Regions from separate parts of the Bacillus cereus group sp. MYBK79-1 genome, predicted to be linked through region 2. Evidence: riboswitches for the same ligand, from Rfam matches in the RefSeq annotation. Region 2 holds a riboswitch; the other holds the start of a gene.

Region 1 (3,593 bases), on a different contig from region 2:
ATTTAATATAGCAATTTTCAATGCACGGATATCCTGTGTTTCTGCTCGCTCCTTCGTCATTACAAAGATATTTTCCTCCTGCAACACTTTGCGAGCTGGTAAATCTTTATCAATTATGATCGGCATGTTGTTTGCCTCCGACTAACGCTGCTTCTAAATCTGCAATAATATCAGAAACATCTTCTATACCAACCGATAAACGAATTAAATCTGATGTAACGCCAGCTAAATGCTGGTCTTCAGCACTTAATTGTCTATGCGTTGTGCTAGCAGGATGTATAACGCAAGTTCGTGCATCAGCTACATGCGTTACGAGGGTTGCTAGTTTTACATTTGCGATAAATTCTTTCGCTGCTTCTAATCCTCCCTTAATGCCGAATGTTAAAACTCCACTAGCACCTTTTTTCAAATACTTTTGTGCTAACGAATAATTTTCATTACTATCTAATCCCGGATAATTCACCCATTCAATACGTTCATGGTTAGCAAGCCACTTAGCAACTGCGAGAGCATTTTCACTATGACGCTCCATTCGTAAATGCAGTGTTTCTAAGCCGATATTGCTAATATATGCATTGAATGGGCTCATACAGTTTCCGTAGTCTCTTAATAATTGAACACGTGCCTTCACAATATAAGCTGCTGCACCAAAATTTTGAACGTAACTTACGCCGTGATAACTTGGATCCGGTTCAACAAGTTCAGGATATTTCCCATTTGTCCAATCGAAGTTCCCTCCGTCAATAACAATGCCGCCCAAAGAGCTTGCATGACCATCAATATATTTCGTCGTAGAATGAACGATAATATTTGCTCCGTGTTCAAATGCTTGGCATAAATAAGGAGTTGCTAATGTATTATCCACGACAAAAGGTACTTCTAGCTCTTTCGCTGCATCTGAAAACTCTTTGAAATTTAAAACGTTCATCGCTGGATTTCCTAGCGATTCTGCATAAACGAGTTTCGTCTTATCATTAGCAAGGGCCACAATTTCATCAGCAGTTAAATTCGGATTAAAGAACGTAACATCGATACCAAGCTTACGCAAACTCACTCCAAATAAATTAAACGTCCCACCGTAAACTGTGGAAGAACAAAGCAAGTGGTCTCCGCTACTACAAATATTTAAAACGGCAAGCATAATAGCAGCCTGCCCAGAAGCCGTTGCAACAGCTCCTACACCACCTTCTAAATCCGCTAACTTTTGCTCAAATGCAGCTAAAGTAGGATTTCCAATACGCGTATATATATATCCTTCTGCCTCTAAATTAAATAGCGCTGCTAAATCATCCGAAGTATCGTATTTATACGTTGTACTTTGATAAAGTGGCAAAACACGCGGTTCACCATTCTTTGGTGTATAACCACCTTGCACACAAATTGTTCCTTTTCCCCATGATTCTCCCATCTCTCATTCTCCTTTCTTTTATACAAAATAAAGTGAAACTTTAATCAGTGGGGGTTTTCTTCATCCCCCACTGATTATTAGTTGAACCAATCGGACTTTTATGGGCAGTTGATCCCCCACCTAATTTCTTTGCTTTCGCTGAATTTTGAGGTGGGGGTCTTACTGCCCATTAAAGCGGGATAAAAAAACTGCTCCTTTCCTGAAAACAAGAAAGGAGCAGTTTGAAAACACGCTCTAAAGGCTCTTTCTTATCTCTCAGGGTTTATTACCTGCAGGATTTGGCACAATTCCGTTATACGGCTGTTGCCAAGGTTTCGTCGGGCCTGTCCCTCCACCTTTTCTTGATAAGACTATGCAATTACCGTTGATTTTATAGCAATAATTTCCTAATGTCAATCCGTTTTTCTGAATGTTCTAAAATAAATGTCAGCAGTTCTATATAAAGCAACAAAAGAAGTATATTCCATATTTATTCAAAAAAGACCTTTAAAAAATCCCAATCAATATATAGAATTAAATAAGTGGTTTAATTTATAAGCCCCAAACCCTAATGAAATCCCAATATATATGTTGAATAAGCCAACCTCACACAAAGATACTATATTATATTCCATTCATTTCACACTAGCATGTGTAACCCTTTCTCTATTACAACTTACATAACGGAGGTATAACATGACAGATAAAAAGGACATGCACTATATACTCGCTCTATATGGCATTCTTTTAGGCTCTATAGTAGGGGCTACGGTTTGGTTATTTTTAGTTACGATCAATATCGGAATCCACTTTATTTGGGGATACTTACCTAACGTTTTCTCTTCTCCCCCTTATTACACTCTTTGTGTAACAATAATCGGCGGTATTTTTGTTGGTTTATCACAAAAATACTTCGGTACATATCCACGTCTTATGCCAGAAGTAATGGGTGAATATAAAAAAACTGGTAGAATTGAATACCGTTTTGTACATCAGGCTACTTTAACTGCGCTTATTGTTTTAATATTTGGAGCTAGCCTAGGTCCAGAGGCCGCACTTGTCGGGATTATCGGCGGACTTTGTACATGGGTAGGGGATCGCTTTAAATTCGCTTTAAAGGGAATGAGTGAACTAACAGAAGTTGGAATTGGAGCTACTTTAAGTGTCATTTTTAACGCTCCATTATTCGGTTACTTAGCTCCAACTGAAAATGAGGAAGAAGAAATTGCCGGGTTTTCTAAAGGAAAAAAAGCAATTGTATATGTAACTACTACTTTTGCTGGATTTTCCGTTTATTTATTGCTTAGTAAACTCGATAATCGTGGGTCCTTTATTGTTGATTTTGGGGAAGGATCTCTTTCAATCAATGAATGGATTGCCTTTCTTCCACTTGCTTGCATCGGTGCTATCGTTGGTTTCCTATATTTCAAAGTAGAATTTACATTAGAGAAAATTATCCATCCTTTCCGTGAATACAAACTAACACTCGGAATTATAGGTGGGGTTTTATTAGGGATTGCGGGAACTTTTCTCCCATACACATTATTTTCAGGGGAACATCAATTAAAAGATTTAGTCGTTGAATGGAGTCATTTATCTTTTTGGATATTACTTCTTTCAGGAATTTTAAAATTATGCATTACTGCCGTTTGTTTAAATACAGGTTGGCGTGGTGGACATATTTTTCCCATTATATTTTCTGGGTCAAGTATCGGATACGCGATAGCCTCCATTCTTCCTATAGACCCAATCGCGTCTGTAGCCATTGTTACGACAGCGATTTCGAGCTATGCGCTAAGAAAACCAATAGCTATAACATTACTATTACTTATGTTTTTCCCGCTTAATTTACTATTACCAATGCTCGGTGCAGCAGCTATTGGTAATGCATTTCCACTTCCTAAGCGTAACGAAACTACAAATTAATAAAAAACAGCATTAACATAGACGTTAATGCTGTTTCTTTGAGTGACGATTATAATTTCAATTAAAATTTACTTGCTACTTTAGCTGCTTCTTCAAGACCTGCTGCAATAATTTCTTCTGCTTTGTCTGGGAACTGGTTATGTCCTTCAATAACGATTGTTTCCATGTTTGTTGCACCGAAAAAGCCCATCATGCTTGCTACATATTTAACAGCCATTTCTACTCCAGCTGCTGGACCTTCAGAATATACGCCGCCACGTGCATTTAATAATGCAATTTT
Region 2 (3,593 bases):
GACACTTAGAAATTGGAGGGTGCGATACGACGCAGCTAGCAAAACAATACGGAACACCACTTTATGTATACGATGAAGAGTCTATTCGAGGAAAGTGCCGCGCGTTTCATCGTGCTTTTAAAGAAAGTGGTTTCTCTTACCAAGTAGCATATGCAAGCAAGGCGTTCTTGTGCATGGAGATGTGCCGAGTGGCTCGTGAAGAGAATATGTCATTAGATGTCGTGTCTGGAGGAGAATTATATACTGCGCTTCAAGCAGGATTTCCAGCATCGCGCATTCATTTTCACGGCAATAATAAAACAGAAGAAGAGATCGTGATGGCTCTTCAGGCGAATATTGGTTGTTTTGTCGTCGATAATTTCTTAGAGTTAGAAATTTTGCATGATTTAGCAGTGCAACATGGGAAGTTTGTGAACATATTAATTCGTGTAACGCCTGGAGTAGAGGCGCACACACATGAATATATTACAACAGGTCAAGAGGATTCTAAATTTGGATTTGGTGTGTCAAATGGTCAAGCGATGCAAGCAATTGAGCGTGCTTTACAAAAATCAAATTATAACGTGCTAGGAATTCATTCACATATCGGATCACAAATATTTGAAACGGCTGGATTTGTTCGAGCGATTGAAGTTCTTCATCAATTTTTAGAAGAAGTGAGAGAAAGAGCGAACTATGTAGTAAAAGTATTAAACGTGGGCGGAGGATTCGGAATACGCTACACAGAGTCAGATACACCATTAACTCTTGAGACATATGTGCGGGCTGTAACAAGTGCAGTGAGAGAACAATTTACAGTATGTAATTATCCCTTGCCAGAAATATGGGTTGAACCAGGGCGTAGTATTGTAGGTGATGCTGGAACGACACTTTATACAGTTGGATCTGTGAAAGACATTCCTGGTATTCGGAAATATGTATCTGTGGATGGTGGAATGACTGATAATTTAAGACCTGCTTTATATAACGCTCGTTATGAAGCGATGTTAGCCAATCGAGGGAACGATGAGAACGAGGAAGTTGTTTCGATTGCAGGGAAATGTTGTGAGAGTGGAGATATGTTAATTTGGGATATCACTTTACCGAAAGTTGCTACTGCCGATTTATTAGCAATTTCTTGTACAGGAGCATACGGGTACTCGATGGCGAATAATTATAACAGGATTCGTAGACCAGCTGTCGTCTTCGCGAAAGGTGGCACATCACAAATTGTTGTAGAGCGCGAAACATATGAAAATATTATTGGGAACGATCGCATACGTATTAAAGAATTAGTTTAAATGGGAAAAAGGAGTTGTTCAGATGGGCAATTCCTTTTTTGTAAAATAAAATAATTAAAATATATCGGAAAACTAGGATTGAAAAAAATCTGAATTGTGATAAAATACAAATACAAAGCTTATCAAGAGAAGCGGAGGGAACTGGCCCGACGAAGCTCGGCAACCTGCTTATAGAAAGCAAGGTGCTAAATCCAGCAAAATGGAATCCATTTTGAAAGATAAGGTAAAATATATTACCGAACAGTCTTTTCGAAATGGGAAAGATTTTTTTTATGAATAAAAAGGGGGGCTGTTCGCGTGAGCGTACGGGAACATTTTGAGGAAGTATCTGAGAAGATTCAAGCGATGCTTGCTGATATGAAATATGGTTCAATTACAATTGTTGTGCAGGATGGGAAAGTCATTCAATTAGAGAAAAGTGAAAAAGTACGTTTAAAGTAAAAAGCGCTGACTAGAAAAACTAGAGGCGGTTTTAACCTATATCATTAGGTTAAAACCGTCTTTTTGCTTTTACAGGGGGAAAGAACATGTTGACGTATGAAACGTGGGAAGAAAATAATGTTTCATTTCCAGAAGAAGATGAAACGAAAGGCGCGCTATCTGTATTAAGTTGGGCTTATAAAGAATATAAAAGTGAAATTGTATACGCATGTAGCTTCGGAGTGGAAGGGATGGTATTACTGCATCTTATAAACCAAGTAAATCCATCTGCTAAAGTTGTATTTTTAGATACAAATGTTCATTTTCAAGAAACGTATGAATTAATTCAAAAAGTACGGAGGCGATTTCCTTCATTAAATATTATAGAAAAACAGCCGGAACTTACACTTGATGAACAAGCGAAGTTGCATGGTGAGAAATTATGGGAAAGTAATCCGAATCTCTGTTGTAAAATTAGAAAAATTTTACCGTTAGAAAAATCATTAGCAGCGGAAAAAGCGTGGATATCGGGCTTAAGGAGGGAACAATCAGAAACACGTAAGTATACAAAGTTTATAAATCAAGATCATCGTTTTCAATCTATTAAAGTTTGTCCACTCATTCATTGGACGTGGAAAGAGGTATGGCGATATGTATACAAACATAGCTTGCCGTATAACCCGCTGCATGATGTTGGATATCCAAGTATTGGGTGTGAGAAGTGTACATTACCTGTAGGTGAGGGTGGCGATTCGAGAGATGGTAGGTGGGCCGGGAAAGTGAAAACAGAATGTGGTCTTCATTACCAATAAGATGAATTTGAAAATAAAGCTAAGAGAGGAAATAGAAAATGAGTACAAGAAACGAATTAATAAATCGTATAGACGAGACTTACGACGTATCACAAATCGAAAAAGAAATTGAATTAGACAACATTGCATTAAGTGATTTAGAGCTATTAGCGACAGGGGGATATAGCCCACTTACTGGTTTTTTAGGAAAGAAAGATTATGATTCAGTCGTAGAAACGCTTCGTTTAGTTAACGGGAGTGTTTGGAGTATACCGATTACGTTACCAGTAACAGAAGAAGTAGCAGAGAGTCTGAAAGCTGGAGGGGAAGTAAAGCTCGTTAATGGTGGCAATGTATATGGTGTCATTCAAATAGAAGATATTTTTGTGCCTGATAAGGAGAAAGAAGCGTTACTAGTGTATAAAACGACGGATGAGGCTCATCCTGGAGTGAAAAAATTATACGAACGACCGAACGTTTACGTTGGAGGAGCTATTATTCTTACAAAACGTTTTGAAAATAATCCGTTTCCTTCTTATCATTTAGATCCAATTGAAACGAGAGAAGAATTTAAAAAACGTGGTTGGAAAACAGTAGTCGGATTCCAAACGAGAAATCCGGTACATCGTGCCCATGAATATATTCAAAAATCTGCTCTTGAAATTGTAGATGGTCTCTTTTTAAATCCACTCGTTGGGGAAACGAAGTCAGACGATATTCCTGCTGATGTAAGAATGGAAAGTTATGAAGTATTACTTCAAAATTATTATCCGAAAGATCGTGTCTTTTTAGGTGTATTTCCTGCAGCAATGCGTTACGCAGGACCGAGGGAAGCGATATTTCATGCGCTAGTTAGAAAGAATTTTGGATGTACTCACTTTATTGTAGGACGCGATCATGCAGGGGTAGGAGCTTATTACGGTACTTATGAAGCACAAGAAATTTTTACAAACTTTACAGTGGAAGAGTTAGGAATTACACCGTTATTTTTTGAACATAGTTTTTACTGCACGAAATGTGAAGCGATGGCTTCGACGAAAACATGCCCGCACGGCAAAGAAGATCATGTTATTTTATCGGGTACGAAAGTAAGAGAGCTATT

The links. Region 2 has a riboswitch for S-adenosylmethionine ahead of ACTFOB_RS14290 (YezD family protein). Riboswitches for the same ligand answer to the same signal wherever they lie in the genome.
Positions count from the first base shown of each region.
Region 1: linked by a shared signal. The riboswitch ahead of ACTFOB_RS19320 (bifunctional O-acetylhomoserine aminocarboxypropyltransferase/cysteine synthase) and the one ahead of ACTFOB_RS14290 (YezD family protein) in region 2 are both predicted to bind S-adenosylmethionine.

Region 1 is NZ_JBQAEO010000013.1:42,415-46,007, forward strand. It holds gene metA (homoserine O-acetyltransferase MetA) at 1-126, opposite strand, end outside; gene ACTFOB_RS19320 (bifunctional O-acetylhomoserine aminocarboxypropyltransferase/cysteine synthase) at 110-1,408, opposite strand; SAM riboswitch class I at 1,654-1,759, opposite strand; gene ACTFOB_RS19325 (chloride channel protein) at 2,084-3,313, shown strand; gene ACTFOB_RS19330 (FMN-dependent NADH-azoreductase) at 3,375-3,593, opposite strand, start outside.
Region 2 is NZ_JBQAEO010000007.1:183,020-186,612, reverse strand. It holds gene lysA (diaminopimelate decarboxylase) at 1-1,280, shown strand, start outside; SAM riboswitch class I at 1,397-1,505, shown strand; gene ACTFOB_RS14290 (YezD family protein) at 1,578-1,721, shown strand; gene ACTFOB_RS14285 (phosphoadenylyl-sulfate reductase) at 1,808-2,512, shown strand; gene sat (sulfate adenylyltransferase) at 2,551-3,593, shown strand, end outside.